Regions from separate parts of the Bradyrhizobium sp. SZCCHNS2022 genome, predicted to be linked through region 1. Evidence: riboswitches for the same ligand, from Rfam matches in the RefSeq annotation. Region 1 holds a riboswitch; the other holds the start of a gene.
The links. A riboswitch is a leader RNA that binds a small molecule or an ion and turns the genes downstream of it on or off. The one in region 1 is predicted to bind S-adenosylmethionine.
Positions count from the first base shown of each region.

Region 2: linked by a shared signal. The riboswitch ahead of QXZ94_RS21090 (homoserine O-acetyltransferase) and the one ahead of QXZ94_RS23965 (O-succinylhomoserine sulfhydrylase) in region 1 are both predicted to bind S-adenosylmethionine.

Region 1 covers NZ_JAUHHZ010000001.1:5,358,532-5,369,467, reverse strand. The annotation lists gene QXZ94_RS23990 (Hsp33 family molecular chaperone) at 1-216, shown strand, start outside; gene apaG (Co2+/Mg2+ efflux protein ApaG) at 1,232-1,627, opposite strand; gene QXZ94_RS23980 (OpgC domain-containing protein) at 1,955-3,307, shown strand; gene QXZ94_RS23975 (SGNH/GDSL hydrolase family protein) at 3,307-4,065, shown strand; gene QXZ94_RS23970 (GDSL-type esterase/lipase family protein) at 4,080-5,258, shown strand; gene QXZ94_RS23965 (O-succinylhomoserine sulfhydrylase) at 5,351-6,574, opposite strand; SAM riboswitch at 6,651-6,730, opposite strand; gene QXZ94_RS23960 (2'-deoxycytidine 5'-triphosphate deaminase) at 6,843-7,949, shown strand; gene QXZ94_RS23955 (MATE family efflux transporter) at 8,074-9,543, shown strand; gene QXZ94_RS23950 (SRPBCC family protein) at 9,548-9,949, opposite strand; gene QXZ94_RS23945 (VOC family protein) at 9,960-10,319, opposite strand; gene QXZ94_RS23940 (AraC family transcriptional regulator) at 10,372-10,936, opposite strand, start outside.
Region 2 covers NZ_JAUHHZ010000001.1:4,691,894-4,702,829, forward strand. The annotation lists gene QXZ94_RS21060 (alpha/beta hydrolase) at 1-131, shown strand, start outside; gene QXZ94_RS21065 (DUF805 domain-containing protein) at 190-540, shown strand; gene QXZ94_RS21070 (LysR family transcriptional regulator) at 605-1,510, opposite strand; gene QXZ94_RS21075 (alpha/beta fold hydrolase) at 1,634-2,494, shown strand; gene QXZ94_RS21080 (secondary thiamine-phosphate synthase enzyme YjbQ) at 2,974-3,393, opposite strand; gene metW (methionine biosynthesis protein MetW) at 4,291-4,953, opposite strand; gene QXZ94_RS21090 (homoserine O-acetyltransferase) at 4,957-6,171, opposite strand; SAM riboswitch at 6,263-6,342, opposite strand; gene QXZ94_RS21095 (chorismate mutase) at 6,542-7,375, shown strand; gene hisC (histidinol-phosphate transaminase) at 7,417-8,514, shown strand; gene QXZ94_RS21105 (prephenate/arogenate dehydrogenase family protein) at 8,511-9,446, shown strand; gene QXZ94_RS21110 (DUF2125 domain-containing protein) at 9,449-10,633, opposite strand; gene QXZ94_RS21115 (gamma-glutamylcyclotransferase) at 10,733-10,936, shown strand, end outside.

The DNA of each region.
Region 1 (10,936 bases):
CGTCTGTTCCACGAGCGCGGCGTCCGCGTCTTCGATCTCGTGCCGCTGCAGGCGCGCTGCTCCTGCTCGCGCGATGCGGTCGCCAACATGCTGAAGAGCTTCTCGCCCCAGGACCGCGCCGACATGGTCAAGGACGACAAGGTCGTCGTCACCTGCGAGTTCTGCTCCTCGGTCTATGAGTTCACGCCGCACGAAGCGGGCGTGACGGAGAATTGAGCTTCGCGCGTCCTGGCATGACATGCGGAGCGAGCTCGGCGGTTTCGCTGCTTGATACAGCGCCCTCTCCCACCCCGGCGAAGCTTCGCTTCGCCTTGGGGGAGAGAGCGCAGTCACCGGCATGGCGTCGGTCTCTTCACGGGCTGCGATTATCAGTTCGCAATCTCTGCGGATCTTTCACGACGCTGGCCTTGCCCGTCGCGCTATTCTGCCGCAGCAACAAACAACTTGTGCCGTCGGGCAAATCACTGGCACATTTCCGCGCGTCCCTGCTGCCGCATGAGGGGCGTGTCGCGACCGTCACGAGACGTTGGCAGTGGGATGCGATGGGCGTGTGTCGACGCAGCGTGGATCAGTCTGCGCGGACGAACGGCGATGCACGCACGGTCAAGTCGCGCGGTCCTGACATCCCGACGCTGATGTCAACTCATGCTGAAGCCCAGCTTCGCATGGGGATGGTGGCCAGAAAGCCCGGCGCACCAGGGAGAACGCGAAGCAGCCGCTAAAACCGTCGCGCAGGGAGGGCCGGGTCGTTCCGGCTGAACCTGTGGTACCTGCCGCCTGCATTTTTTCCGCAGGCGGGCCACGGGCCTCGGCCGAGGCCCGGCCTTCCCTGCGCCCTCTGATCGAGAGGGCGGACGAATGGACACAGCTCGGGCGCGAAGGCGTGGCGAGAACGATGATGTTTAGCGTGATCGTGGACTCTCAGCTAACGCGCCCTGCCAAGGGTAAGGCAGCCTGGCTCGACATCAACGGTGTCGTCCCGGCCTCGCGCCGGGACCCAGAACCACAGGGCTGAGTGGTGAGACGAGAACGCCGCTCCAGCCGTCGACAAACTGAATCCTGTGGTTATGGATCCCGGGTCTGCGCGTCCGCCAACGCTACGCGTTGCCGGACGCTTGCCCGGGACGACAGCAGTGGAGTCGTCGGCTGCGTGCGAGCTGAGACGAGCGTGAAACCGGGAACCGTGCAGGGCGTCGGAGGCTGGGTGGGTCGAGCGGGGTCGGGTCTCGACCTAGTTCAACACCCGCTTGCCACCGTCGGGGCTGTCCAGCGAGAACGCGGGCACCGCGATGTCGAAGTGCTCGCCGCCGGCGCTTTCCATCTGATAGGAGCCGGACATGAAGCCAGAGGCGGTGGTGAGCGGCACGCCGGAGGTGTATTCGAAGCGCTCGCCGGGCGCGAGCACCGGCTGCTCGCCGACCACGCCCTCGCCGCGGACCTCCTGCTGCCGGCCGACGCCGTCTGTGATGATCCAGTGCCGGCTGCGCAGCTGCACGGTCTCCTCGCCGGTATTGGTGATCACCACCGTATACGACCAGAACCAACGGCCATCGGCGACCGACGACTTCTCCGGCAGGAAGTTCGGTTCGACGGTCACTTCGATGTGGCGAGTCACGGCGCGGTACATGGATGTATTGTAGCGGAAACTTGTCCCGGAACCAATCGTAACGCCATCGTGCTTTCAACACAGTTCCGGATTATGGCACCAGAATCGCGGACTCTGCCATCCGCTTGCGCGCCCTGGTCGCCGTGTGACGGCTTGCGGTTGCGGCTGGCAGCATCCTCGGCAGCTTTCGATCGGTCATGCGTCACGCGGTCGTTCTTGGCCGTCCGCCAAAGTCGAAAAACTGGGCACGGCCCAGCTGATAAGTCCTTCATCGCTTGCGCAAAAACTGCGCAGCCCTACATTTCTCCTGCCGGGCCTGTCGGGCTGGCAGCCTTGACGTGGTGACTGATGACGTCGATTGCCGATCGCCTTGCCGGACCATCCGTCCCCGCAGCCACAGCCGCGCCAGCGCCGGCTGCGGAGACCGGCGCGACCACGCCTGCGCCGGACGTCGCGGCTGCATCGGCCATCGCCGCGACGCCGGCCGTCACGGCCGCGCCCACCGCGCCTGCTGCATCCGCCACCACGGCCGCGCCTGCGATCACCTTCCCGGCGATCGGCGAGCGCGAGTTGCGGCTCGATCTGTTCCGCGGGCTGGCCCTGTGGCTGATCTTCATCGACCATCTGCCGCCGAACATTCTGACCTGGTTCACGATCCGCAACTACGGCTTCTCCGACGCCACCGAAATCTTCATCTTCATCTCCGGCTACACCGCCGCGTTCGTCTACGGGCGGGCGATGCAGGACGCCGGCTTCGTCGTGGCCACCGCGCGCATCCTGCGCCGGGTCTGGCAGATCTACGTCGCGCACGTCTTCCTGTTCACGATCTTCCTCGCCGAGATCTCCTACGTGGCGACCAGCTTCGAGAACCCGCTCTACACCGAAGAGATGGGGATCATGGATTTCCTGAAGCAGCCGGACGTGACCATCGTCCAGGCGCTGATCCTGCGCTTCCGCCCGGTCAACATGGACGTGCTGCCGCTCTACATCGTGCTGATGCTGTTTCTGCCGTTGATCCTGTGGCTGATGCGCTGGCGTCCCGACCTGACGCTCGCGCTGTCGGTCGTTCTCTACGCGGTCACCTGGGAGTTCGACCTCTATCTGTCGGCCTATCCGAACGGATTCTGGGCCTTCAATCCGTTCGCCTGGCAGCTGCTGTTCGTATTCGGCGCCTGGTGCGCGCTTGGCGGCGCCAGGCGCATGTCGGGCATCCTCAACTCACCGATCACGCTCGGCCTCTGCGTCGCCTATCTGGTCGCGGCGTTCTGCGTCACGCTGACCTGGTACATCCCGCAGCTCGGCCACCTGATGCCGCGCCGAATCGAGCAATGGATGTATCCGATCGACAAGACAGACCTGGACGTGTTGCGTTTCGCTCATTTCCTCGCACTTGCAGCACTCACGGTGCACTATCTGCGCAAGGATTGGCCGCTGCTGAAGTCGCGCTGGCTGCGCCCGCTGATTGTTTGTGGGCAACACTCGCTGGAGATCTTCTGTCTCGGCGTATTTCTCGCCTTTGCAGGCCACTTCGTACTTGCCGAAGTGTCCGGCGGCCCCATGATGCATGCCATGATCAGCCTCTGCGGCATCCTTGCCATGTGGGGAGTTGCAGCGCTGATTTCGTGGTACAAGCGTGAGGCCGACAAGGGTGCCGCGCGAAAGGGTGCGCGCAGCAACGCCGACATGGCGGGAGGGGGCTGATGAAGTCCGTCTCGTGGTTAAGGTTTGGTATCGCAGCGCTGGCGGTTTCGCTGGCGGCGGCGGCGCGCGCCGAAGATGCGCCGCAGACCTGCGAGGTGCCGGCCTACCTGCTGACCACCGAGAGCCCGCTTCCGAAGGTTGCAGAGGCCGTCAAGAACGGCCGTACGCTGAACATTCTGGTGGTCGGAAGCCGCTCGTCGGCGATCCTCAGCGCCTCCGACGCCAATGCCTATCCCGCCCGGCTGCAGGCGTCGCTGAAGGACAAGCTCCCTGCGGTCACCGTCAACCTCGCCGTCGAACTGCAGCCGAAGAAGACCGCCGAAGAAACCGCTGGCAATCTTGTTAAACTGGTGGAAGGAAAAAGGCCTAATTTGGTCGTCTGGCAAACCGGCACGGTCGACGCCATGCGGTCCGTCGATCCTGATGAGTTTCGTCAGGCGGTCAATGACGGTGTCGCGACGCTGCAGAACGCGGGGGCTGATGTCATCTTGATGAACCTGCAATACAGCCCGCGGACGGAGACCCTGATCTCCGTGCCGCCCTATATCGACAACATGCGTGTCGTGGCGCAGCAGCGCGACATTCCGCTGTTCGACCGCTTCGCCATCATGCGGCAATGGAACGAGCAGGGCGATTTCGACCTGTTCAATCCAACGCACGGGATCGAGTTGGCCAAGCAGGTTCACGACTGTCTCGGCCGGGCGCTGTCGAAGTTCATCATCGACGCAGCGCATATCGGGCCGGCGCAGCAGAACTAGGATCCGTCGTGTTCATGACCTACAATTGTCGTCGCCGCGTATCTGGGACATGGAATATGCCGTCCGCCGCTGTTGCGGTGGTGCTTGCCCTCTCGATCGGTCCGCATCTGGCGTACGCACAGAGCGTCGCGTCAGCAGCATCGCCCGAGGCAGAGGCGTCGACCATCAAGGAGCTCCGGCCGACCATCGGCCACATCACGGTCGCCCAGGCGGCCAGCCAGGGGACCGGACAGATCGCCGCCGTGCATCCGTCGACCACGGCCAGTCAGTCCCCGACGGCGATATCACAGGCAGCACCGACCGCGCCGTCAGCGGCAAACGTGCCGGCTCCAACTGCGACGCCTCCAAATGCGACGTTGGGGGCCGTCCAGCCCGTCGCGGCCGCGACACCTCAGTCGCGCAGCATCACCGAGCGGGCGATCGACAAGGTCAAGCAGGTCGCCAAGTCCGCCACCGACATCTTCAACCGCGTGCCGTGCCTGCCGCCGAAAGGCGTCGCGAAGAAGAACTTCATCTCGCTGCCGCATGTCGCCAACAAGCTCGCGTCGGGACTGCCGGTCGTGATCGTCGCGTTCGGCTCGTCGTCGACCCAGGGCTATGGCTCGAGCGCGCCCGAATACAATTATCCCAACCGGCTCGCCGCACAGCTGCGCCGGCAATATCCGATGGCCGACATCAGCGTCATCAATGCCGGCGTCGGCGGCGAGGATGCGCCGGAAATGATGAAGCGGCTGGAGACGTCGGTGATTGACCGTCATCCGGATCTCGTGATCTGGCAGGTCGGGACCAACGCCGTGCTGCGCGACCTCGATCCGACCGAGACCGCCAGGCTGGTCGAGGACGGTGTCGCCAAGATCCAGGCGGCGGCGTCCGACGTCGTGCTGGTCGATCTGCAATATTCGCCCAGGGTCAACGAGCGTTCGGAGAATGCCAGCCGCATGAACAAGCTGCTCGGCCGCATCGCCGAGCTGCATCACGCCGGCATCTTCCCGCGCTTCGAGGTGATGCGCGACTGGCACGAGCGGCAGGCGATCCCGATCAACGAGTTCGTGATCTCGGACGGCCTGCACATGAGCGACTGGGGCTATGCCTGCTTCGCCCAGCTGCTCGGCGATGACATCATCCGCTCCGTCGGCCAGGTGAAGCTCGGCATCAACGCCCCGGCGGAAGTGCTGACCTATCGGCCGATGTGACGCGGGCGAGTAGGGAATAGCGAGTAGCGAATAGGGGGATCAGATCGATCAACGCGCCCGATCCCTATTCGCCACTCCCCATTCGCTATTCGCTATGCCGCCCGAAGGGCGGCATCCAGATCCTCGATCAGATCATCCGCATGCTCGAGCCCAGCCGAAAAGCGGATGAAGCCCTCGCTGATCCCGAGCTCGGCGCGCGCCTCCGGCGTCAGCCGTTGATGCGTGGTCGTCGCGGGATGGGTGACCAGCGTCTTGGAGTCGCCGAGATTGTTGGAGATCCGTGCGAGCTTGAGCGCATTGAGCGTGCGGAATGCCGCGGGCTTGCCGCCCTTGACCTCGAAGCCGACCAGCGTCGATCCGGCGCGCATCTGCTTGCGCACGGTCGCTGCCTGCGGATGGTCTTCGCGGCCCGGATAGATCAGCCGCGAAATCTTCGGATGCGCGGCGAGGAAGTCAGCGACCTTCCCCGCCGTCTCGGTCTGCGCGCGCACGCGCACCGCCAGGGTCTCCAGGCCCTTGAGCAGGACCCAGGCATTGAACGGCGAGATCGACGGGCCGGTCTGGCGCATGAAATTGTGGATGTGCTCGGCGATGAACGCCTCCGACGACAGGATCACGCCGCCGAGGCAGCGGCCCTGGCCGTCGATATGCTTAGTCGCGGAGTAGACGACGACATCGGCGCCCAGCGCCAGCGGGCTCTGCCAGATCGGCGTCGCGAACACGTTGTCGACGATCAGCCGCGCGCCATGCGCATGCGCGATCTCGGCGATCGCCGGGATGTCCATCACGTCGAGCGTCGGATTGGTCGGGCTCTCCAGGAAGAACGACTTGGTGTTCGGCCTGACCGCCTTCTGCCACTGGTCGAGATCGAGCCCGTCGACGAGGGTGGACTCGATGCCGTAGCGCGGCAGCAGGTCCTCGACGACGTAGCGACAGGAGCCGAACAGCGCCTTGGCCGCGACGACGTGGTCGCCGGCCCGCAAGGGCGCGAGGATCGCGGTGGTCACGGCGGCCATGCCGGTCGCGGCCGAGCGGCAGGCTTCGGCGCCTTCGAGCTCGATCATGCGGCGCTCGAACATCGCCGTGGTCGGGTTGGAGAAGCGCGAATAGATGAAACCGGGGTCCTCGCCCTTGAAGCGCGCCTCGCACTCCTCGGCAGTGGCGTAGACGAAACCTTGGGTGAGGTAGAGCGCCTCGGCGGTCTCGCCGAATTCGGAACGCAGGCCGCCGGAATGCACCAGCCGGGTTTCGGGACGATACTGAGCGAACGACGCCGGGGCCTTCGCGGGGGACTTCGACGCAGGAGAATTGGACATGTGACCTCCATCGTGACCACCGCTGTCGGCGATGGGCACAAAAAAACCGGCCTGGGAAAACTCCTCACGGCCGGGATCACAATCGTCCCCGGCCTGTTTAGCGACTTATTTAACGTGGCTGCAAGCCGGCCGGCTCAAATCACCACGGGATAAGTCGTGCTCTTAGTCCCACCCGGCCTTTCCGTCAAGCCAGCCATCGGATAACCGGTCAAAAGACCCTATATAGGCTCGCATAGCCGCCGTTCCGGCGCCTGCAAAGGATCAGGTCTTGCCGTTCTCGCTTCCCGCCGACGTCCATGGCATCCTGCCCGACCGCATGATCGTGGCGATGGCGGAGGCCGGCCTGATCATTCCCGAATACGACTTCGTCGAGAGTCAGATCCAGCCGGCGAGCCTCGACCTCCGCCTCGGCGACGTTGCCTACCGCGTGCGCGCGAGCTTTCTGCCCGGCCCCGGCTCGACCGTCGCCGAACGCATCGACGAGCTGAAGCTCCACGAGTTCGCGCTCGCCGACGGCGCAGTGCTGGAGACCAACTGCGTCTACATCGTGCCGCTGCTGGAGAGCCTGGCGCTGCCGAAGGACATCGTCGCCGCCGCCAATCCCAAGAGCTCCACCGGCCGGCTCGACGTGTTCACGCGCGTGATCGCCGACGGCACCCGCCGCTTCGACATGATCGGCGCCGGCTATCATGGCCCGCTCTATGCCGAGATCAGCCCGAAGACCTTTCCCGTCTTGTTGCGCGAAGGCTCCCGCCTGTCGCAAGTCCGCTTCCGCTACCGCGATGCGGTTTTGTCCGAGGATGAGCTGATCGCGCTGCACGAAGCCGAGCGGCTGGTCGATCGCGACGATGCGGATCTCGCCGGCGGCGTGGCGCTGTCCGTCGATCTCTCCGGGGCGAACGCCAACGGCTATGTCGGCTATCGCGCCAAGCGCCACACGGGCGTGGTCGATGTCGACCGCCGGGCCGGCTATCCGGTCGAGGAGTTCTGGGAGCCGATCAAGGCGCGTCCCGACGGCAGCCTCATCCTCGATCCCGGCGAGTTCTACATCCTGGCCTCCAAGGAAGCCGTGCAGGTGCCGCCCGACTACGCCGCCGAGATGGTGCCGTTCGATCCGCTGGTCGGCGAATTCCGCGTCCACTATGCCGGTTTCTTCGATCCGGGCTTCGGCTATGCCGGCGCCGGCGGGCAGGGCTCGCGCGCCGTGCTCGAGGTGCGCTCGCGCGAGGTGCCGTTCATCCTCGAGCACGGCCAGATCGTCGGCCGTCTCGTCTATGAGAAGATGCTGGCCCGGCCGAACGCGATGTATGGCAGCCGCATCGGCTCCAACTACCAGGCCCAGGGCCTCAAGCTGTCCAAGCATTTCCGGCTCTAGCCGGCTGCGTCTGCCGCGCACCCCCAATGCGCCCGCCGCACAGGGCGTACCCCGGCAGTGTGCTAGGAAGGCTTCAACGAAAGCCAATGGGGCTGCGACGCGCGCGGCCGAGCGGGGAGCTGAAATGTCCGAGATCGGCTTGGCCGACAGTCCGGTCGACGAAGGGCGTTCCTTGCCGATCGCCGTGAAGCCGATGCGGAATGCGCTGGTCGACGGCCCCATCCTGCGCACCTTGCTGTCGCTGGCATGGCCCAACATCATCGCGAATACGGCGGGCACCTGCGTCGTCATCGCCGAGACGTCCTATATCGGCCGGCTCGGCATCGAGGCGCTCGCGGCCATGGCGCTGGTGTTTCCGCTGGTAATCCTCACCATGACGATGTCCGGTGGCGCCATGGGCGGCGGCGTGGCCTCCGCGATCGCGCGAGCACTCGGCGCCGGCGATACTGAGCGCGCTTCGACGCTGGCCTCGCATGCGCTGCTGATCGCCCTGCTTTTCGGCGCAGCCTTCATGATCGGCATGCTGGTGTTCGGTCCCGCTCTGCTGGAGCTGCTCGGCGGCCGCGGCGCGGTGCTGAGCCACGCCGTCGCATACCTGCAGATATTTTTCGGCGGCGCCGTGCTGCCATGGCTGATGAACTCCATGGCCGGCATCCTGCGCGGCACCGGCAACATGAAGCTGCCGTCGTTCATGATCCTCAGCTCGGCGCTGTTGCAGATCGTTCTGGGTGGCACGCTGAGCCTGGGTCTTGGCCTCGGCATGCGCGGCGTCGCGGCGGGCGCGCTGCTCGCCTTCAGCGTCAGCATCTCGGTCATGAGCTGGTATCTGTTCTCGGGGCGAGCTCGCGTCAGGCCGAAGCTCCGTGGTCTCAAGATCAGCCGTGCGATGTTCGCCGACATTCTCAAGGTCGGTGCGATCGCCTGCTTCTCGCCGCTGCAGTCGGTGCTGTCGATCGCGATCTTCACCCATATGCTCGCGGGCTTCGGCACGGCCGTGCTCGCCGGCTACGGAATCGGCGCTCGCCTCGAATTCATGATGACGACCGTCGGGTTCTCGATCGGCATGGCCTCGGTGCCGATGGTGGGCATGGCAATCGGTGCTGAGCAGATCGCGCGCGCCCGCCGCGTTGCCTGGACCGCGGGTCTCGTCTCCTTCACCACCATGGGTGTGTTGTCGACCGGCATCGCGATCTTCCCGCAGGTTTGGGTCGACATCTTCACTCAGGATGAGAGCGCGCGCAGCGCCGGCCGGCATTATCTTCAGATCGCGGCGCCGATGTATGCCTTCATCGGCTTGGCGATCTCGATGTATTTCTCCTCGCAAGGCGCGGCGCGCGTGATCGGGCCGGTGCTGGCGCAGACGGCGCGGCTCGTCTTCATCGCCGCCGGCGGCAGCTATCTGCTGCAGCATGCCGCCACCGAGGGCGAGTTTTTCCTGCTGGCAGCGGCATCCATGGTCCTCCTCGGCGGCCTGACTCTCGCCAGCGTGATGCTCACCCGCTGGGGTTCGAAGCCTGCCACGATCGAGCTGCGCCCGGCCGCGTTGGCGCCCGTCCGCAACTCTGGCTCTCAGCCGCCGCCGCGCCTCGGCTGAGCTGCTACACGCGCTGCCTGCCCAAGGTGTCCTGCATCGCACGCGCGCCGAGCTCCATTTGCTGCTCGATATAGGGCGCGATCTCGTGCGGCAGCACGTCCGTCGTCCAGATCATTCGGCAGCGTTCCTCGCCTTCCGGGAAGATCTGAAACGACGCGCTGTGCTGGGTGATGCGCTGATTCTTGATGGCATAGACCAGGCGCCGGCGCTCATCGTTGCAGTCGACCAATTGCTCGCGCACCACGCTCCCATTGGCGAAGCTGACGATGCGGACGTCGCCGTCGAGTCGGGTATCGGTCACGAAACCGGGTGCCAGCCGGATATGAACGGCGCCGAAATCGCGCACGGCGTCCCACACGGCAGCCGCCGGGGCTGCGATCGGGATCTCCTTCTGAATCGATGCCATGACGATCACCTCAAGGGCACACGGCTTCGATGTTGTTGCCGTCGGGATCGATCAGGAATGCGGCGTAGTAGGTCGGACTATAGTCCGTGCGCGGCCCGGCACCGCCGTTGTCGCGGCCGCCGGCTTTCAGTCCCTCGCTGTGGAATCTGGCAACGGCAGCGTGATCGGAAGCGCGGAACGCGACATGTACTGCAGCGTTGGCCGCGGCCTTGTCGAGATAGAGCCAGAGCATCGGCTCGCCCTTGGGGCCGATCCCTGCGGAGACTTCGTCCTTCGAACAGAGGATGTGTCCGAGCGGCGCCAGTGCGGCAGTATAGAAGCGGATGCTGGCGTCGAGATTGCCAACCTTGAGGCCGATATGATCGTACATCGATGATCTCCATGCTGGGCATGCAGCTGTTGCACGCGCTGAGATCATCTCATCAGTGGCGGCCGATCCGCTCTTGGAGAATCTTGCGCTCGCCGCGCGAAGCCTTGCGGAATTTCGATGGCGACACGCCGGCGGCGCGCGTGAAGGTGCGGGTGAAGTTCGACAGGTCGGCGAAGCCCGTATCGTAGGCAATGTCGGTGACCGGCGTGTCCTCCTCGCTGAGACGCCGGGCTGCGCGCCGCAAACGCGACCTGATCAGGTATTGATGCGGTGTCACGCCGATCGTCGCCGCAAACAGTCGCAAGAAGTGGAACGGGCTGACACCGGCCTCGCGGGCCGTATCCGCCAGGTCGATGTCGCGGTCCGAATTCTCGTCGATCCACAACGCGCTCTCGACCGCGCGCCGGCGATCCCGCAGGCTCGGTTGTGGCGGCCGCTCCTCTCGTCCGGTGACGGTGGCTACGAAGCGGCCGGCGATGAGATGACCGATCTCGTCAAGTCCATGCGTGCGCTCGCGGTCGGCCCCAGCCAAGGCGAGCTCGCCGAGCACCATCATCTCCGGGAGCGGCGGCGTGGCGCCGGTCTGCCAGGTCCGCTTGTCGCCGCCGATCTCGTCA
Region 2 (10,936 bases), 670 kb from region 1:
TCTTCCCGAAGTCGGGGCATGTGCTGAACCTGGAGGAGCCGGCGCTGTTCAACGAGGCCGTCGAGCGCTTCATCGCCCTGGTGGAGGCCGGCCGGTGGGGACAGCGCGATCCGAGATCGATGGCGGGATGACGAGATGGCTGTGGCTCTTCGCGTTCTGCGACAAACAAGTGACGGCTGCTGAAGCGTGATGCGATTGCTGCGTTTCCTGTTTTCATTCGACGGGCGGGTCAGCCGATCAGCGTACTGGCTCGGCCTCGTCCTGCCGCTCGCATTCGCGTTCTTTGTGGTGGTCGCCGTTGTGCCGCCGCTCGCATTCAATAATGCCGTGCTCGGCTTGTCTCTCCTGGCCTTGTGGCCAACTCTGGCGATCGGCGCGAAGCGTTGCCACGACCGCGGTCGCTCGGGTTGGTATCAACTGGTCGGCCTGATACCCTTCGTTGGACAGATCACGCTGTTCATCGAGCTGGGCTTCCTCCGTGGGACTGACGGGCCGAACCGCTTTATCGCTGCGCGCGGCGTGTCCAGCGGGCTATCGTGACTCGCCGCGCGCCGAAGTGCTCCCGATATCCATGACGATCTCTCCTGCCTCGCCTTGACGAGCCTCAAATCGCCGCCTCCACCAATCGCTGCCGCAGCAGCGGCACGACGAAATCGACGAAGGCGCGCAGCTTCAGCGGCAACCGGGTCTGGCCGTCATAGACGAGATGCACCGGACGCGGCGCCGGCTCGAAGGCGTCGAGCACGAGCTGAAGCCGGCCGCTGCGGACGTGGTCCACGACCTGATAGGACAGCGCCCGCACCAGCCCTGCCCCCGACAGGCCGGCTTCGATCGCCGCATCGATCGTGTTGACGCCGAGCCGCGCGCGAAAGCCGGCGGCGATCTCGGCGCCGTCGACCTCGAACCGCCAGGTGCCGGGCACCGACACGCTCTGGAACGAGATCACGCTGTGCCGTGCCAGATCGTCCGGCCGCACCGGGCGGCCGTTGGCGGCGAGATAATCCGGGCTGGCGCAGATCACATGGCGAACGCTGCCGAGCCGGGTGGCGATCAGGCTGGAATCCGGCAGCTGCCCGATGCGCAGCGCCACGTCGACCTGGTCGTCGAGAAAGTGCGCGACACGATCGGTCATCACGAGATCCACCGCGACATCGGGATAGGCCGCGAGGAAGCGCGTCACGACCGGCAGCGCATGCAGCCGGCCGAACATGATCGGCGCCGTCACGACCAGATCGCCCTTGGGCTCGGAATATTCACCGCTCGCGGCGCGCTCGGCTTCGGCGACCTGCTCCAGGATCACGCGCGCTGCCGCGACATAGGATCGCCCCGCCGGCGTCAGCTCCAGCCCCTTGGCCGAGCGGATCAAGAGCGAGGCCTTCAGATGCGCCTCGAGCTCGGCGACCTTGCGACTGACGGTCGCCAGCGGCAGCCCAAGCGCCCGGCTGGCCTTCGACAGGCTGCCGGCATCAGCGGCAGCGAGAAGCACGGACATCGCATCCAGGCGATCCAAGCAGGGCCCTTTCAATTTTCGGGAGGCAACCTCCTGATCGTATCGACTTCCGCCGATTCTTGGAAGGCATACAACTCGCTGCAACGGCGGCAAACGCCCCCGCCCTCTGACCAGGAGACCCTTATGACCACCAAGACCCGCTACCGCACCGCGACCGTTCACGGCCGCAAGGTGTTCTACCGCGAGGCTGGCGATCCCACCGCCCCGACCATCCTGCTGCTGCACGGCCTGCCGACCAGCAGCCAGATGTTTCGTGACCTGATCCCGGCGCTGGCCGACCGCTTCCACCTCGTCGCACCCGACTACATCGGCTTCGGCCATTCCGACGCGCCTGATCGCAGCGAGTTCGCCTATACATTCGACAATCTCGCCGCCCATGTCGAAGGCCTCGTCGACGTGCTCGGCCTCGACTCCTACATCCTCTACATGCAGGACTATGGCGGACCGGTCGGCTTCCGCCTGTTCACGCAACGACCCGAGCGCGTGAAGGGCTTCATCCTGCAAAACACCAACGCTTATATGGAGGGCGTCGGCGAGGCGCCGAAGAAGGTGCTGCTGCCGCTGTGGGAGAAGCGCACACCTGAGACCGAGGCGCCCGCGCGTGAGCTGCTCAGCCTCGACGGCACCAAATTCCAGTGGCTGGTCGGCGCGAGGGATCCCGAGGCCGTCAATCCCGACAACTGGATCCTCGACCAGGCCCTGCTCGACCGTCCGGGCACCCAGGACTATCAGCTCGATCTGCTGGAGAACTACAAGACCAACGTCGCGCTGTATCCGCAGTGGCAGGCCGCGTTCCGCGTCCACAATCCGAAGACGCTGATCATCTGGGGCCAGCACGACCCGTTCTTCATCCCGCCCGGTGCCCGCGCCTATCTCAACGACCTCTCCGACGTGAAGCTGGTCTGGCTCGACTCCGGCCACTTCGTGCTCGACGAAAACGCGCCGAAGGTCGCCGCGGAGATCAAGGCCGTTTTCGCCGGATAGGCGGCGCCGACGTCGACGTCATCCATCATGTCCGCAGGCGACACGCGCGGTCTCAAGCTGGACGCCCGCCTGCGTCGGCATGACAGCGGAGGCTGTCACCACCTTCCCCCGTCATCGCGAGCGCCAGCGAAGCGATCCAGGAGCTACACGGAAAGACTTCACGCGTCGTCCCTGGATTGCTTCGTCGCTTCCGCTCCTCGCAATGACGGCCGCGGCGAAGCCGGCCGCACCACCACAGCTGTCATCGCCCGGCTCGACCGGGCGATCCAGTATTCCGAGATCGCCGTATGTCCCCGAGAGGCCGCGGCGTACTGGATGCCCGCCTGCGCGGGCATGACAGCGGAGGCTGTCGTCGCCCCTCCGTCATCGCGAGCGCCAGCGAAGCGATCCAGGGGTCACACGGAAGGACTTTACGCGTAACCCCTGGATTGCTTCGTCGCTTCGCTCCTCTCAATGACGACCGGTGCTCATGACATCACCTACTCTCCGATGATCTTGATCAGCGCCCGCTTGCGGCGGCCGCCGTCGAATTCGCCGTAGAAGATCTGCTCCCACGGGCCGAAGTCGAGCTTGCCCTGCGTGATCGCCACCACGACCTCGCGGCCCATGATCTGCCGCTTCATGTGGGCGTCGGCATTGTCCTCGCCGGTGCGGTTGTGGCGATAGCCCGAAACTGGCTCGTGCGGTGCCAGCTTCTCCAGCCACTGCTCGTAGTCGTGATGCAGCCCGCTCTCGTCGTCATTGATGAACACCGATGCGGTGATGTGCATGGCGTTGACCAGGACGAGTCCTTCGCGCACGCCGCTCTCCCTGAGCGCCGCTTCGACCTCACCCGTGATGTTGATGAAGGCGCGCCGGCCGGGGATGTCGAACCACAGCTCCTTGCGGAAGGATTTCATGAGCGCGTCCTCTGACGTTGGGTCACGGCTCGCCATTCTAGCGATCGCAGGGTCGACGTCGAGCAGGCAATGCGACGTCAGCGTCCCTGTCTGCACGACGGGCAATTCCCGCAGGCGCGCCATGCACAAACTGCCCGTCGTGTTAGTTTGTCGCATGGTCCGCACTTGCACCGACGGGCAAATCAAGCGCAGATTTCCGGCCGTCCCGCCTCACAGCAAGGGGCGTATCGCGGTCGTCACGAACGCTGAGGTGGGATGCGGTGGGCGTGTCGGGTTGCGCGTGGGGTTTCTCGCGCGGACGAACAATCTCGATGCGCACGGTCAAGTCGCGCGGTCCTGATCCTCCGACGCTAGGATCAAGTTGGCGATGAATGTCGCCGACGATGGTGGCCAGAAAGCCCGGCGCACCAGGGAGAACGCGAAGCAGCCGTACAACCATCGCGCAGGGAAGGCCGGGTGTTCCGGCTCGTACCTGTGGTACCTGCCGCCTGCATTTTTTCTCGCAGGCGGGCCATGGGTGCGGCCAGCATCCGGCCTTCCCTGCGCCTCTGCGTTATCGGAGGCGATGACTGACGCAGAGCCCGGGCGCGGATGCGCTGCGGGATCGGCGCGTCATGCTTTCGGCTGTTTGAGATGTGAAACGCGACAAGCCCCACGGCTCGCCAGTGATGAGTTGTATCATCGTGCGCAAGTCAGGGGCGGACAACCGCTCGCCCAGCGCTTAACTGTCGTCCCGGCGAACGCCGGGACCCATACCGCGTGATCTATCGGTGAGACGCAACTGCGAGTCATCGTCCCATGACCACCGGTGGTTATGGGTCCCGGCGTTCGCCGGGACGACAACCGAGCATGACGTCGCTTCGGCGGCATACGCACCATCGGCAAGAGGACGTACCCCTACCGCCTCTCCGCCCGGCTCAGCAGAAACACCCCCTGCTCGCCGAACATGTTCCAGAACCACCAGGGCATCGCGACGCGCAGCGGACGGCCGTAACTATCCAGCGCCACCGCGCGCTCCATCTTCACGCCGATCTCGTCGCAGAGCTGCACGAAGTCCTTGATGGTGCAGAAATGGATGTTGGGCGTGTCGTACCAGGTGAAGGGCAGATTGTCCGTGCGCGGCATGTGGCCGCCGACGAGCAGTTGCAGGCGCAGCCGCCAGAAGCCGAAATTCGGGAAGGTGACGATGGCGCGGCGGCCGATGCGCAGCAGATTCTCCAGCACGACCTTGGGCTGCCGCGTCGCCTGCAAGGTCTGCGACAGGATCACGTAGTCGAACGCGTCGTCCGGATAATCGACGAGGTCCGTATCGGCGTCGCCCTGCACCACCGCGAGCCCCTTGGCGACGCAATGGTTGACGCCCTCGCGCGACAGCTCGATGCCGCGGCCGTCGATGCCGCGGCTCTCCAGCAGTTGCAGCAGGTCGCCGTCGCCGCAGCCGATGTCGAGCACCTTGGAGCCGCGCTCGACCATGCCGGCGACCAGCAGATGATCGGGCCGATAGGCCAGCACCTCGCCACCGGAAAAGCCGTTCAGCGGCAGCACACCCTGCAGGCTCATGGCTCAGCTCCCCTTCGCGGCGTTGAGGCCACGTGCCTTGCCCGCGGAATCGAGAAACGCGCTGGCGATCTCGAAGAACTCGGGCACATCCAGCAGGAACGCGTCGTGCCCCCGGTCGGTCTCGATCTCGGCGAACGACACCCGCGCGCTGGACGCGTTCAGCGCATGCACCAGCGCCCGCGATTCCGAGGTCGGAAACAGCCAGTCGCTGGTGAAGGACACCACGCAGAAGCGGGTCTGGATGCCGCGGAAGGCAGCCGCCAGCACGCCGTCATGATCCGCGGCGATATCGAAATAATCCATCGCGCGCGTCAGATAGAGATAGGAGTTGGCGTCGAAACGCTCGACAAAGGACGAGCCCTGGTAGCGCAGATAGCTCTCGACCTGGAAATCGGCGTCGAACGAAAAGGTCGGCAGCTCGCGGTCCTGCATGCGGCGGCCGAACTTGCGATGCAGCGCGGCGTCCGACAGATAGGTGATGTGCGCGGCCATCCGCGCCACCGCGAGGCCGCGATGCGGATGCGTGGCCTTGTCGGCATAGCGGCCGTGATCCCATTCCGGATCGGCCATCACGGCCTGGCGGCCGAGCTCATGGAAGGCGATGTTCTGCGCCGAGTGCCGTGTCGCGCAGGCGATCGCGAGATTCGCGAACACGCGGTGTGGATAGGCCACCGTCCATTGCAGCGCCTGCATGCCGCCCATCGAGCCGCCGACCACGGCGAACAGGGTGTCGATGCCGAGATGATCGATCAGCATCGCCTGCGCCCGCACCATGTCGGGGATGGTGATGATCGGGAAGTCGAGGCCCCACACCTTGCCCGTCGCCGGGTTCAACGAGGCCGGCCCGGTCGAACCCATGCAGCCGCCGATCACGTTCGAGCAGATGATGAAGTAGCGCGCCGGATCGAGCGGCCGCCCCGGACCGACCAAGGTCTCCCACCAGCCGGGCTTGCCGGTGACCGGATGGCGGTTGGCGACATGCTGATCACCGGTCAGCGCGTGGCAGATCAGCACCGCGTTCGATCTGTCGGCGTTGAGCTCGCCATAGGTCTGGTAGGCGATCTGGAACGGCGCGAGGTCGACGCCGCAATCCAGCTTGAGCGGCTTGTCGGCGCCGAACTGCGCGACCAGCGAGCTCGGATGGTCGACCTCGTGCGAACGCTCTTCCGGCGCAATCGTGCGCAATGCGGAGGTGGATTTCGGCGTCAGGCCTGTCATGTCTCTCACCCCGGCCATTCCGCCGGAGCTCCCGAACCACGTGACATATCAGGCCATGAAAAACCCGGCCTGAACTGGGGTTCGGCCGGGATCGATAACGTCCCCGGCCTGTTTAGCGAGTTTTTTAACGTGGCTGCAAGCCGGCCGGCTCAAATGACCACGGAACGGGCAGAAACTAGTCCCGCGGGCGCTCTTCGTCAAGGCAAGCTGGGGTTGACCGCCGCTCGGGCGCCCCACCGCTGCAGTCGGGGCAAGCCTAGGCAGCACAAGGTAAACTTGCTGTTGCGCGGGCCCGGCGCATCGGAGAGAACGGCATCCGTTCCTTGTGGCCGCGCGTTTCCCCGTGGCCTCGCGAAGAGTGACACGGACCATGTCGAACCCGCCGCCCGCCCCGCCCTCGCTCGCCGACCTGCGCAAGGAGATCGACGCGATCGACGAGCAGGTGCATCACCTGCTGATGAACCGGGCCGACATCATCGACCGGCTGATCAAGGTCAAGAAGACCCAGGAGGTCGGCTCGGCGTTCCGCCCGGCGCGCGAGGCCGACATGATGCGCCGGCTGGTGCAGCGGCATCGCGGCATCCTGCCGCTCGACACGGTCGAGGGCATCTGGCGCGTGATCGTCTCGACCTTCACCTATGTGCAGGCGCCGTTCTCGGTGCATGCCGATGTGTCGGTCGGCGAATCCGCAATGCGCGATTCCGCCCGGTTCCATTTCGGCTTCGTGGTGCCCTACATTGCCCATTTCAGCGCCCAGGCCGCGGTCGAGGCGGTGGCGCGCTCGAAGGGCGATCTCGCGCTGGTGTCGACGACGTCGGGCCATACGCCGTGGTGGATCACGCTGGAGCCCGTGGGCGCACCGAAGATCATTGCGCGGCTGCCGTTCATCGAGCGCGCCGACCATCCAGCGGCGCTGCCGGTGTTCGCGGTGTCGCGTGTCGCCGACGATGCGCTGGTGCTGGAGGTCGAGACCTGGAGCATCCGCGTGTCCGGCTGGAACGCCCAGGTGTCGCGGGCGCTGTCGCCGCTCGCCGACGTCATCGCGGTGCCCGATACCGCTTTCGACGGCGCTGCGCTGCTGGTGTCGATCGAGGCGCCCGCGAACCTCGAAAAAATCAAGGCAGCCCTGATCGCGGCAGGCGCCTCGGTACGCTCCGCAGCCCTCGTCGGCGGCCACGCGAAACGCTATACGGTTCCCAGCTGAGGCCGCCTTGCGCCCCTCCCAAGCATTCTCCGGAGTTGACGATGTCCCGTCCCGTGCCGAACCCCGGCATCCTCGATATTGCGCCCTACACGCCCGGCAAGAGCCCGAAGCCGGAGCCCGGCCGCAAGGTCTTCAAGCTGTCGGCCAACGAGACCCCATTCGGTCCGTCGCCCAAGGCGATCGAGGCATTCAAGAGCGCGGCCGGCCATCTCGAGGATTATCCTGAAGGCACCTCGCGGGTGCTGCGCGAGGCCATCGGTCGCACCTACGGCCTCGACCCCGACCGCATCGTCTGCGGCGCCGGCTCCGACGAGATCCTCAACCTGCTGGCCCACACCTTCCTGGGCCAGGGCGATGAGGCGATCTCGACCACGCACGGCTTTCTGGTCTATCCGATCGCGACCATGGCCTGCGGCGCCAAGAGCGTGGTCGCCGCCGAAAAGGAGTATCGCACCGACGTCGACGCGATCCTCGCCGCGGTGACGCCGCGCACCAAGCTGGTGTGGCTCGCCAACCCCAACAACCCGACCGGCACCTATATCCCGTTCGACGAGGTCAAGCGGCTGCGTGCCGGCCTGCCCTCGCATGTCGTGCTGGTGCTCGACGCCGCCTATGCCGACTACGTCTCGCGCAACGACTACGAGTTCGGCATCGAGCTGGTCGCGACGACCGAGAACACCGTGGTCACGCACACCTTTTCCAAGATCCACGGCCTCGCCGCGCTTCGCGTCGGCTGGATGTTCGGCCCGGCGCACATCGTCGACGCCATCAACCGTATTCGCGGGCCCTTCAACGTCTCCTCGCCGGCGATGCTCGCAGCCGTCGCGGCGCTCGAGGACACCGCGCATCAGCAGATGTCGAAGACGCACACGGAAACGTGGCGCAACCTGCTCACCGAGGAGATCGGCAAGCTCGGGCTCAAGGTGACGCCGAGCGTCACCAACTTCCTGCTGATCCACTTCCCGGCCGAGAACGGCAAGACCGCGGTGGAGGCGGACGAGTTCCTGACCCGCCGCGGCCTCGTGCTGCGCGCGCTCGCCAACTACAAGCTGCCGAACGCGCTGCGCATGACGATCGGCACCGAGGAAGCCAACCGTCTCGTGATCGAGGCTCTCAGCGATTTCATGGGGGCGAGGTGAGCGTCGCCGGACGGTTCGAACGCGTAGCGCTGATCGGCTTCGGCCTGATCGGCGGCTCGATCGCACGTGCGGCCAGGCTGCAGGGCGTGGCGGGCGAGATCATCACCACGGCGCGTTCGGAGAAGACCCGCGCCCGCGTCGCCGAGCTCGGACTCGTCGACCGCGTCGTCGCTAGCAATGCGGACGCCGTGAAGGACGCCGATCTCGTCATCCTCTGCATTCCCGTCGGCGCCTGCGGCCCGGTCGCGGCAGAGATCGCGCCGCATCTGAAGCCCGGCGCCGTCGTTTCCGACGTCGGCTCGGTGAAGGGCGCCATCGTCCGCGACATGGCCCCGCATCTGCCAGCGAATGTGCACTTCGTGCCGGCGCATCCGGTGGCGGGCACCGAGAATTCGGGCCCCGACTCCGGCTTTGCCGAGCTGTTCATCAACCGCTGGTGCATCCTGACGCCGCCGGACGGCGTCGATGCCGGCGCGATCGATCGTCTTCGCGCGTTCTGGGCTGCACTCGGCGCCAAGGTCGAGATCATGACGCCGGATCATCACGACCGCGTGCTCGCGATCACCAGCCATCTGCCGCATCTGATCGCCTACACCATCGTCGGCACAGCGGATGAGCTGGCGCAGGTGACGGAGTCCGAGGTGATCAAGTTCTCCGCCGGCGGCTTCCGCGATTTCACCCGCATCGCCGCGTCAGATCCGACGATGTGGCGCGACATCTTCCTGAGCAACAAGGACGCCGTGCTCGACATGCTCGGCACCTTCACCGAGGACCTGTCGAAGCTGACGCGGGCGATCCGGCGAGGCGACGGCGAGGCGCTGTTCGATCACTTCACCCGCACCCGCGCGATCCGCCGCGGCATCGTCGACATCGGCCAGGATTCGGCGGCGCCGGATTTCGGCCGGCCGCTGCCGCAGCTCAAGAAGCCCTGAGATCAGAACAGCGGAGGGACGCGGGCGACCTTGAACGGACCGAGCACCACCGCCCCGTCGGAGAAGCGCAACGGGAAGGTCCGCGCCTTGCGGCCCTCCAGCGTGGCCTCCTTGCCGAGCGCATTGATCCCGGCGGCGACACCGACATTGGCGTTCTGCTTGACCACCTTGCCGAGGCCGGGAATGGCGCGGTCGAGCGCCCCGATCAGATTGCTGACGTCCTGCGACTTCACGCCGGGCGCGACGCGATCCAGCGTCGCCTGCGGCACGCCGTTCTCGAGCATCTTGTCGAGGCCGAGCGCCGGGATGACCTTTTCAATTCCAGCCACCGTCATCTGCACCTCGCCGTCGATATTGCCGTTGGCGGTAAGGGTCAGAGTGCCTGCGGCCACGGCGAGCAGTTCGCCCTGCTGGATGCGCGCCTGGACGATCTCGACATGACCGCCGGCCGCCTGGATCTCGCGAAACCGCTCCGGCCAGGGTTTGGGGCGGAAATCCTTCAGCCCCGTGACCCGGCCCTGGATGTCGGCATTGAACGGCTCGGCGAGCAGCGGATGGGCACCCTGGATGCTGCCGCCCGCGATCTGCAGCGACGTCTCCAGCACCGGATGGTCGGACGGCGTGCCCTCGGCGAGCCGGCCGTGCAATTCGGCGTGATCGGCCCGCGCGGCAGGCACGGCGGCGGCCCCCTCGATGCGGTCGACGGTCGGTTGCTCGAACACGAGATCGGCCCGCTGCGGCGGCCCGGGGAGGCCACGAACGCTGGCCTGCCCCACGCTCCAATTGACGGCATAGGACGCCGGCCCGCGCCCATCAGCGATGGTTGCCGGTCCCTTGAACTCCGCAATGATCCGCTGCGGGTCCCACACCTGCGCGACGACCAGAATCTCGTCGAGCTTGGCATTCATCAGGGGCGTGCCGGCCGCCTGCGAGAACAGGGCGACGCTCGGGTCGGCGCAGCGGACCTCGAGCCTGAACGGGAAACCGGTGACGGACCGCTTCGCGCAATCATAGACGCGGCCCGACTTCGCCTCGCGCGCGCGCCAGGCGTCGGCCTGGACATCGACCTGCGAAGCGGCGAAGAACCAGAAGGCGCTCCACGCCACGGCGGCGATCAGGAGCAGGGCGGGGGCAAGGAACAGCCCCCAGAGCGGGCGCCTGCGGCGCGCTTGTGGCAAACGAGACATGCAGGACACCCTTTGGGCAGCAATTTTGGCGATTCCGCGATCACGGATTGTGTACATAAGTTAACAATTCGCGAGCATCACACTTAGGCTTCCGCTGCCATGTCCGCAATGACCCTCTCCCCACGCGACCTTCCCCACGGCGATCTCTGGGTGTTCGGCTATGGCTCGCTGATGTGGCGCCCCGGCTTCGACTTCGTTCAGCAGGTACCCGCACGCCTGATCGGCGAGCATCGCGCGCTGTGCGTCTATTCCTTCGTCCATCGCGGAACACCGGAGAAGCCGGGCCTCGTGCTCGGTCTCGAT